2 regions of the Paenibacillus sp. FSL K6-1330 genome follow, and region 2 is predicted to be linked to the other one. Evidence: riboswitches for the same ligand, from Rfam matches in the RefSeq annotation. Region 2 holds a riboswitch; the other holds the start of a gene.
The links. A riboswitch is a leader RNA that binds a small molecule or an ion and turns the genes downstream of it on or off. The one in region 2 is predicted to bind thiamine pyrophosphate.

Region 1 (4,717 bases), 3.2 Mb from region 2:
ACAGCGTGAAGGATCCGAAGACGAAGATGACGGTGGTCTGGATCAGTACATATAAGGAATCTAATCCCATAACGCTTGGCGTCAGTATCCGGTTATTCGTGACCGTTTGAAACACCGTGGTAGACAGAGCGATCGCTCCGCCGGTCAGAATGATGGCAAGCACCTTCTTGATTCTTCTTGGAAGCGCGTAATCCCAATTGCCGCCAAGATCAATGAACAGAAAGACTGCCACCAGGATGATTGCCGCTGCGGCCAACAGGCCGAGTTTGGCTTTATAAGTCATAAGCCTTTCTCCTCATCAGTAAGAAAATGAATATACCGCTTCCGAGTACGCCCACGGTTAGACTAATCGGAATTTCATAGGGATAAATAATGATCCGGCCCAGGATGTCACAGAACAGTACGAACCCGGCCCCCAGCAGCGCGGTATGCGAAAGGCTTTTTTTCAAGTGGTCTCCTAAGTACAAACTGACAATATTAGGTATGATCAGACCAAGAAACGGAATCACGCCGACCGTCAGCACGACAGATGCCGTAACCAGCGCCACGATGACCAATCCCAGATTCACAACTCTCCGGTAGTGAAGACCCAGGTTGGTTGCAAACTCCTCTCCCATTCCGGCCACCGTAAACTTGTTGGCGAACAGATACGCCAGAATCAAAAGCGGGATACTAATATAGAGCATTTCATACTGGCCCTTCATGATCATGGAAAAATCACCCTGAAGCCATGCGGACATATTCTGAATAAGATCATATTTGTATGCAAAGAAGGTGGCTATCGAACTCACGATATTACCAAACATCAGCCCTACGAGCGGGATGAAGATCGCATCCTTAAACTTAATCCGATCCAGTATCTTCATGAAGATAAAGGTTCCTACCAGAGCGAATACAAATGCCACGAGCATTTTGATAAGCGGACCGCTTGTCGTGAAGACGAGCATGGCTACCAAAATCCCCAGTCTGGCAGAGTCCATCGTACCTGCCGTGGTCGGCGATACGAACTTATTGCGGCTGAGCTGCTGCATGATCAATCCGCAGATACTCATGCTGACACCCGCCAATATAAGACTGACAAGCCTAGGAATCCGGCTTACAAGCATAATATGCTGTTGTTGTTCTGTCATCGAGAACAGTTGCAGTGGCGAGATATCTTTAACTCCAATAAATAATGAGATTATCGAGAGTACCACAACGGCTGCAAATAAGTATCTAATCTTCATGGCTCTTCCTTCTATGCGTATGTCTCTAAAATATCCGGGATCTCGCAATTTTCAACGCCATTCTCATTGAGATTGATTATCAATCGCGCTCTGATATGCATTATATCATCCTCATTCTGGCTCGACAAGGGTAATTGAGAATCAAAATCAATTAATTTGTTCATACTTGTATATTTTGTTCATGAATTGTTCATAATATGAAGTTTCGAGAAGACATAGCTAATATCCTCAGGTAGGAAGCACTCCTTTCGTTTAAACCTCCATATAATGAAGCTTCTCAAAAAGCCAAACGGATTCAATTCATATTTAATATATAAGGGAAATTATATTTAATCAAAAGTCGTTGACAATTACTCTAAGTTATATTAATATACTAACATAAATATTATTCCTAACTAAACGTAAGTTAATATGGAATGATAATTAAAAATATTGCTAAATAAGCAACATGCATATTTGCTTGAAGTAAAGGACATCTTCTTATCAGGCGAATGCAAATTCGATTACACCAGGAGGTTTTTTTTCAATGTCTAAAGATTTTTCAACTGCACTCAAAAGTCGCCGTTCTTATTACGGGATTAGCAAAGAATCCGTTATCTCGGACGAGCGTATTCAGGAAATCGTAAACGAAGCGGTTAAGTATACCCCGTCTTCTTTCAACTCTCAAAGTGCACGCGTCGTTGTATTGCTTGGCGAACAGCATGATAAACTGTGGAACATCACGGAAGGCATCCTGAAAGAAGTCGTTGGCGATGAAGAAGCATTCAAATCCACTGCCGACAAAATGGGCGCATTCCGCGCTGGTTACGGTACGGTATTGTTCTTCGAGGACAACAACGTCATTGCCGGGCTGCAACAGAACTTTGCCGCTTATGCCGACAACTTCCCGATTTGGTCCAACCAATCCAACGGCATGCTGCAATTTGTAGTATGGACATCCCTTGAAGCAGAAGGTCTGGGCGCATCCCTGCAGCACTACAACCCGCTGATCGACGAAAAAGTAAAATCCGAATGGAACATCCCGGAAAGCTGGAAGCTGCTTGCTCAAATGCCTTTCGGTAAGCCGGTTGCTGAACCAGGCGAAAAAGAATTTGCACCGCTTGAAGATCGCGTAAAAGTATACAACTAATTAAATAGATGAAAAAAGGCCGCCTCCCTAAGTTCCCGCAACTTGGATAGGCGGTCCTTTTATAATGGGCAAAGATTGAAAAACCGATCACTAAGCGATACAATTAGTCAAGTAAGAACCCTCGAACTTCTAAGATAACAGAAGCTCCGGGCAAACTTGCGATAACCAACTACATAGAATGTTGGCTGTACTAGGGGTGCCATGTGCTGAGAGACGGCGGTTTGCCGTTAACCCTTAACACCCGATCTAGGTCATACTAGCGTGGGGAAGTGTAGCATTTATGTTTATTTCTTTTCGTAGGCATAACTGCACTTTCTTCACGGGGTGCGGTTTTTTTGCGTGGACTTATATCATGGGGAGGAAATAACAATGAATGAGCTTGTATGCGGAACCAGTCGGATCGTTGGGTGCCGGTTCTCGGTATTTCCCATGACGGACCGGTTTGTGGAGGTCATCATGGGCGCACTACATTCCGTAGATACGGGGAAGGTATGGATTCAGACAGATGATGTGAGCACCTGTATTCGTGGACGTGCAGAGCATGTCTTTGATGTTACAAGGGCGATATTCGCCTATGCTGCAGCGAGTGGCGTGCATACCGTTTTTAATGGTACTTATTCCATCGGTTGCCCCGGAGATACGGACGCCGATGTATATATGACCGAGGATTCGACTCTCTTAAACAACGACATCGGGGAACATGCCGATATTGAGACTGCTTGCCAATTCGCTCTATACCCCATGGGTACCGATGACTACATGGATGTCATCTACGGTGAAGTTAATCGTACGAAGGCAGCCGGGACATTCGCCGGAAGCGTTCATTACGCCAGCCGATTGGATGGGTCTCTGGCCCAGGTGTTTGGATCCCTTGAAGAGGCTTTTTTACATGCGATTCAATCTGACAGCAGCCATTTGGTCATGACTGCGGTTGTGTCCGCACACAGCCCTTCGGTCAAAGCCGCATCGAATTGAGCTTTATTGAGGCAGACAAAAGCCCGGCAAGCGCCGGGCTTCCTGTCACTACTGCCAAGAATCTTGACGGTTTAAACCCAAGCACTCAAGATAATTACGAGCAGGATAAAGAGAACCAAAATAATTCCTACTGAATTGTTCCATCCACCGCCGCCATATACTCCGCTCATGAAGATCCCCTCCTGGATTTAAAGAATGACGTGATGTAATCACACTATTATAGTATTTCCCGTCTCGTGCTAGTGTCACGGCTAATGTACCCCTCTTTTTATATTGGCAAGGAAATTCTATTCGTCATAACCAATGAGAAGCTTGCCTCCGTACGGATGGAGCATTTCCTCGGTGAATGCCATAAGAACTGAAGGATCATCCTGGCGATACATCGCCGTGAGCGCTGCTTCCAATCGTTCTCCCAAGATCGAGTCATAGCGGTTGAACAGACGGAACAGCGTTTTCCCTTCACCCGTCCACTCCCGGTTCACCCTAAGTACAAAATCACAGAGAATCGCCGCTATTTTGTGCACCGTAAACCACTTTTCGGCATCCCTTCGGGGACTCTGCAAATCCAGCAGGTACTCGGTTAGCATATAACGGTATTCGTTAATGTCGGTTAGCATCAAGGGCATGGGTCCGTAATTCAAGTCGCTTCGAGCTTCCGCCTGCACCTCTTCTCCCTCAGGCAGCGCGTGCAGCACCGTCCCTTCTACGACCATCCGCTGCAATGAAGGATTCGCCGCGATCACTCCCTCATCGAAATATTCGCGATAGGAGGATAAAGACAATATAAATATTTCCGCGATCCACCCATGTGCCTCTATCGTCTTCCTGCTGAAATCATGACCATCCCGTTCAATGACTATGATGTCCAAATCGGATTGTTCGTTATATTCACCTCTGCTCGCGCTGCCGCCAAGCACAGCAAGCAAACAGTCGGGATAATCGTATTGTATGATGCGTTCCGCTGCCTCTACCGGTTCCATCCTCATGACGTTTCCTCCAGTATGATTCTGATCCTCCCGAAAAAAGGGCTCAAAATATCTAATTCAGCTAAAACCCTAAACGTACCTGAATCATATGGTAAATAAATAAACGATTACCCTCATGTTGATGACAAGGAAGAAGGGATAGATGAGATGAACTATATTCATATGCTCTCCAAATTAGGTATGGGCAGTGCCCACCCGGGAGGATTCGAGGCAACCCTCCGAATGCTGAAGAATTATCCCATTCAACCGGGCAGCCGCATTTTGGAGGTCGGGTGTGGAACGGGCAGAACTGCATGCCATCTCTCGGAGATGGGGTATCAAGTAACGGCCATTGACTTGAACGAAAATATGATCAAAAAAGCCCGTGCAAGAGCCGAAGCGATGGAAATCGACGTGCAATT
Region 2 (4,717 bases):
GTAGCCGGATTTTTGCAGCATCATGTAGTAGCCGATTCCCCGGTCCGAGCCGATCCATTCCCCGATAACCGCCCCCATCACCGAATAGGTGGCCGCAATTCGAATCCCGGAGAAGATGGAGGGAAGGGCATGCGGCAGCTCCAGCTTGGTGAAAATTTGCCACGAGGTAGCCCCCGCCATCTGCATATAATTCATCATGGTGCGGTCGGTACGTGCGAGTCCATCCAGGGCCGCAACAGCGACAGGGAAGAAGCAGACCAGCGTAATCACGATAACCTTGGGCAGCATGCCGAAGCCGAACCAAATCATGAGAAGCGGGGCTAGGGCGATTGTCGGCACATTTTGGCTAAGAATAAGAAGCGGATAAAGGGCGGTTTTGAGAAAAGGCACCATGTGCAGTGCCAGCGAGATGATTAGACCGATTGCCGTACCGATTATAAAGCCGATCAGGGTTAATTGCAGGGTGGCCGCTGTATGCTGGAAGAGACCGGAAGCTCCAGTAACGGCCTCATGCCCGATGGCCGTCGGTGCAGGCAAAATAAAGGGTTCAATGTCGAACACGGATACTGCCGCCTGCCATACCACCAAAAAGAAGAGAACCGCCACAACGGGCGGCCAAACAGAACTCCACCAGCTTCTCATGGACGGTATTTCTCAGTCAGCTTATCCATGCTGATGCCGCTTGGATGATGCGCGATTTTGACCTGGGATATGATGCTGGGACTGCCCGCATTCACCAGCGCCTCGTGCATGCGCTCAACGATCCTGAGCAGCTCGGAGAGCTCTCCTTCCATGGTCGTTTCGAGTGCATGAACCTCGTATTTCACGCCTGATTCCTGAATAACCTTGATCGCTTCATCTACATAAGGGATGCTGTCGGTCCCGTTTGGCGTTCTCGGTATTACTTGAATGCTCAAGAGAGTATTCGCCATATAAACTCATCCTTTCGTGCAAGCTGTATTGTAATGGAAGAGAGGCGGCCTGCTGCAAAGGCCGTCTCTCTTCTTTAATATAGAAATAACCTTATGGCTTCTCCGGTAAAAATTCATTGGTAAATGCGCTGTCAGCGTCAAGCTCCTTCTCCAGCAGCTTGCGCTCAAACATCCAGTCTGCGTACCCCGACCATACTTCGGCTTTCTGTTCGCCCCAGCGGGATGCATCATCCTGATAACGGGGGCTCAGCCATTTCTGGCTGGCGAGAACCAGTTCGGCATCCAGGTCGGGAACAGCCTTCGTCAGCAGGGCTGCCGCATCTTCGGGATGTTGAATCGCATAGTCGTATCCTTTTGAAGTCGCCCGCATGAACGCTTTGACAAGCTCAGGGTCTTCCTGGATCTGCTTCTCGTTCGTTACGATCACCGGTGTGTAATAATCAAGCTGCTTGGAGTAGTCCTTCACATAAATCATGTCAAGCGGCTCATTGCGAAGCTCGGCTTCAATACCCGTCCAAGCATAGAAAATCCAGGCGAAATCAATGTCGCGTTTGACGGCCGTAAAATAATCGGCATCGCCCATATTGACCATATTCACCTTGCTGACATCGGCACCATCGATCTCCATGATGGACTTCATAACCGCTTCCTCCACAGGCGAACCCCAGCCGCCATAGGATTTCCCTTCAAAATCGCCTGCCTTCAAGATGCCTTTATCCTTGGGAGCCGCAAAGCCGGATGTATTATGCTGAATGATCGCTGCGATGGAAACGAGCGGCAATCCTTGGGTTCTGGCCAGCGTTACGCCTTCCTGATAGCTGATGCCAAACGGCACATTTCCGGATGCGACCAGCGTATCCGTTCCGCCTGCTCCCGGCTGGACGATCTGGACATTAAGCCCTTCTTCCTCATAATACCCAAGCTCCTTCGCTGCATACAGGCCGGTGTGATTCGTATTGGCAGACCAATCGAGCATCAGCTGTACGTCACGGAGCTTCCCGGAAGTCTGACTGTCCTCACCTGCGGCGCCTGTCTTCTTGTTCTCTCCGCTTGTACCGCATCCGGACGCAACCATCAGCAGGACGCAAGCGAGAAGCAGCGGAATCCATCTTCCCTTCTTCATCGTTTCTTCTCTCCTTTAAGTTCTCTTTCTATTACCTCGCAACTCCACAAAAAAAACGCCCTGATGATATCAGGACGCATGACGGCGTAAGTGTATACCACGGCAAATAAATAGCTGCCGCAAACATGGGCTTCCTACGCTGGCATTACCCAGATCAGGTGTAAGGGTCAGTATCATATCGGATACACTCTCAGCCGGCCAAATTCCAGCTCCCCCGGTATTTATGAAGTTTCGATCATTACATCCGCTATTATAGTCCTAACACAGCAGACCTGTCTAGTTCGAAGAGGCGCGAACGTGACAGGTCTTTGTTAGAACACTAATGCAATGGGAGAATTAATTGATGCTATGAACCTTTCACAAGGTAAAGTGTTTGAATACGGCTTCTACGCAGAGATTAGCGCTGGAAGAACTCAATCCATTCTCCTTCGGGACCGTGCACGAAGAAATAGCGGTACCCGTTCGGAAGCGTCACGATTTCCTCGTCCAAGTGAGGAACGTCAAGTCCCTGCACACGGGCATATTCCTCTTCAATGTTATCCGTGCTGACTGCAAAATGATGTACCGTTCCTTCCGAAGGCAGCGTGTCGCTGTATCCCTGAATAAGCTCGACTTCCGTCTCGTTGCTGCCGTTAAATCCTAGGAACGCCAGCTGGATGACGCCATTAGTATGGGTCAGGCGGTCCTTCAGCTCAAGTCCGACTACGGATGTATAGAAGGCGATTGTAGCTTCAAGGTCCCGGACAACAATACCAACATGATCCAATCGTTTCTGTGACATGGTTCAACACCCCTTCCGATTCATATAAGATATGACTGAAATATTATCATATAATTCCTATACGTCAAGTGGGTGTTATGTTGTTTGTGCACAGACTAATAAGATGATTTTTCTTTCATTTCCTCATCTTTACTTTTGGGTGGGCAAAAAGTATCATGAGAAATAGATATGTTAATTCAAAAGACCTAACACACTTAAAGTGAACCAGCGTACCTTTTGGCCGAGGAGGAATGCTTATGAGTCCAACTCCAGCAGATCATCTGTGGATTCGACTCGCCATAATATATGCATTCATTCAGATAATGATCGCTCTGTGGATGCCTGATGCTTTATCGCTTCAGCGTGTACTAGTCATTATTTCTCCTGCAGCCGCTTCCGTTTATTTAATGCGGATCCGTCGGCGTTTTGAGGTTCATCTTCGCAGGTTTTGGCTTATTGTGAGTCTCGGATTGATGGGGGAGGCAGTGGCCCGAACCCTCCACGCATGCAATATCTGGTTTGGAAAAGAGAACGCTTTCCTGCCAGTTCTAACCCATTTGTTCTGGGGGCTCGAACTTATCCTGTTCGCAAGTTCTCTCATTTATTTATTCCGGCATGTTCAGGGTTCGTTTCGGGGGCTGCGGTTTATGCTGGATATCCTGATTGTTGGCATAGCGGTCATGACGGTAGGATGGGAATATTTCATCAAGCCTGAGCTTCAGGGTCTGGTCCATGAGGCAGTATGGGGAAACCTTTGGGTGGACATGCTGTATCCACTGTGCGCAATGGTACTTATTTTTTTTACACTGGTGTTGTATTTTAATACCGGACAGTTAAGGAAATGGGCGGCCATCCTGTTATGTCTTGGCGGAAGTACATTTATTGCCGGAGATGTTCTGTACATCTATCTCGTTGATCTTTTGGATATCGAGGTTCGCTCCTACCTGTATCCACTCTATACGTTATCGGTATTTTTCATTAGTTTCGCAGGCGGACAGTCCGCTCCTGAAACCCGTAATCCATCTGTTGGCGAGCGGGAGCCTCGTTCAACCGGAAACCTGATCGTAAGGTACCTGCTTCCCTACAGCGTGCTCGGCGGGATGTTTGCCCTTATGGCGCAGCATTTTGGAGGGTGGACTGGACTGTTTACCGGCCTTTCCCTGTGCGTTATCCTGATCTTGTTCAGGCAGATTTTGATCCAGTTCGAGAACGACCGCTTGTTGGACCGACTGCATGAAAGTCTGATGCAGAGTGAATCCCTGGCACATCGCGATGATCTTACGGGGCTGTATAATCGTCGTTATTTTAATGCAAGGCTGTCAAGTTCGCTGAAGGAGGCGGACCGCACAGGTTCCCGTGTAGGCTTGCTGTATATGGATATGAATCGTTTCAAACGAGTCAATGACCGATACGGCCACCGTGCCGGCGATTTGTTGATACGAAAGGTTGCAGACCGGCTTCAATCACTCGAATCCAAGGGAGTTTTGGTTTCCCGTTTAGGAGGAGACGAATTCACAGTCATGATCCATCCGGCCGGTGATGATCAGGAGCTGATCTGGATGGCGGAGGAGATCTGGACGATGCTTAGTGAGCCGTACGAGCTGGAAGGGCATGAGGTCCGAACCACGCCGAGTATCGGTATTGCGGTTTATCCAGATCATGCCAGAAATGACCAGGAGCTGATTGGTCGTGCGGATGCAGCGATGTATGCGGCGAAGGAACGGAACGCCCCCTGGCATTTTGATGTAGAGCGGACGATGCTGCTGCAGCTTTTGGATCAAAAGGTGAGTAGATGAATGTATGACCATAGTATCGACAACAGGTTGTTAAAAGCAATATAAGTCGATTTTTGTAGAATTTGATGCAATCATTGCACGAATCTTGCGCATTTCTCTTAAAATA

Region 1: another riboswitch for thiamine pyrophosphate. It lies ahead of NYE54_RS22705 (YkoF family thiamine/hydroxymethylpyrimidine-binding protein); the one in region 2 lies ahead of NYE54_RS03255 (ABC transporter substrate-binding protein).

What each region holds. Positions count from the first base shown of each region.
Region 1 is NZ_CP150269.1:5,014,427-5,019,143, forward strand. It holds gene NYE54_RS22690 (iron chelate uptake ABC transporter family permease subunit) at 1-283, opposite strand, end outside; gene NYE54_RS22695 (ABC transporter permease) at 273-1,226, opposite strand; gene NYE54_RS22700 (nitroreductase family protein) at 1,753-2,355, shown strand; TPP riboswitch at 2,538-2,640, shown strand; gene NYE54_RS22705 (YkoF family thiamine/hydroxymethylpyrimidine-binding protein) at 2,725-3,330, shown strand; gene NYE54_RS22710 (sporulation protein YjcZ) at 3,402-3,500, opposite strand; gene NYE54_RS22715 (nucleotidyltransferase domain-containing protein) at 3,618-4,316, opposite strand; gene NYE54_RS22720 (class I SAM-dependent methyltransferase) at 4,464-4,717, shown strand, end outside.
Region 2 is NZ_CP150269.1:742,011-746,727, forward strand. It holds gene NYE54_RS03245 (ABC transporter permease) at 1-642, opposite strand, end outside; gene NYE54_RS03250 (MTH1187 family thiamine-binding protein) at 639-932, opposite strand; gene NYE54_RS03255 (ABC transporter substrate-binding protein) at 1,024-2,055, opposite strand; TPP riboswitch at 2,170-2,281, opposite strand; gene NYE54_RS03260 (VOC family protein) at 2,453-2,836, opposite strand; gene NYE54_RS03265 (GGDEF domain-containing protein) at 3,073-4,611, shown strand.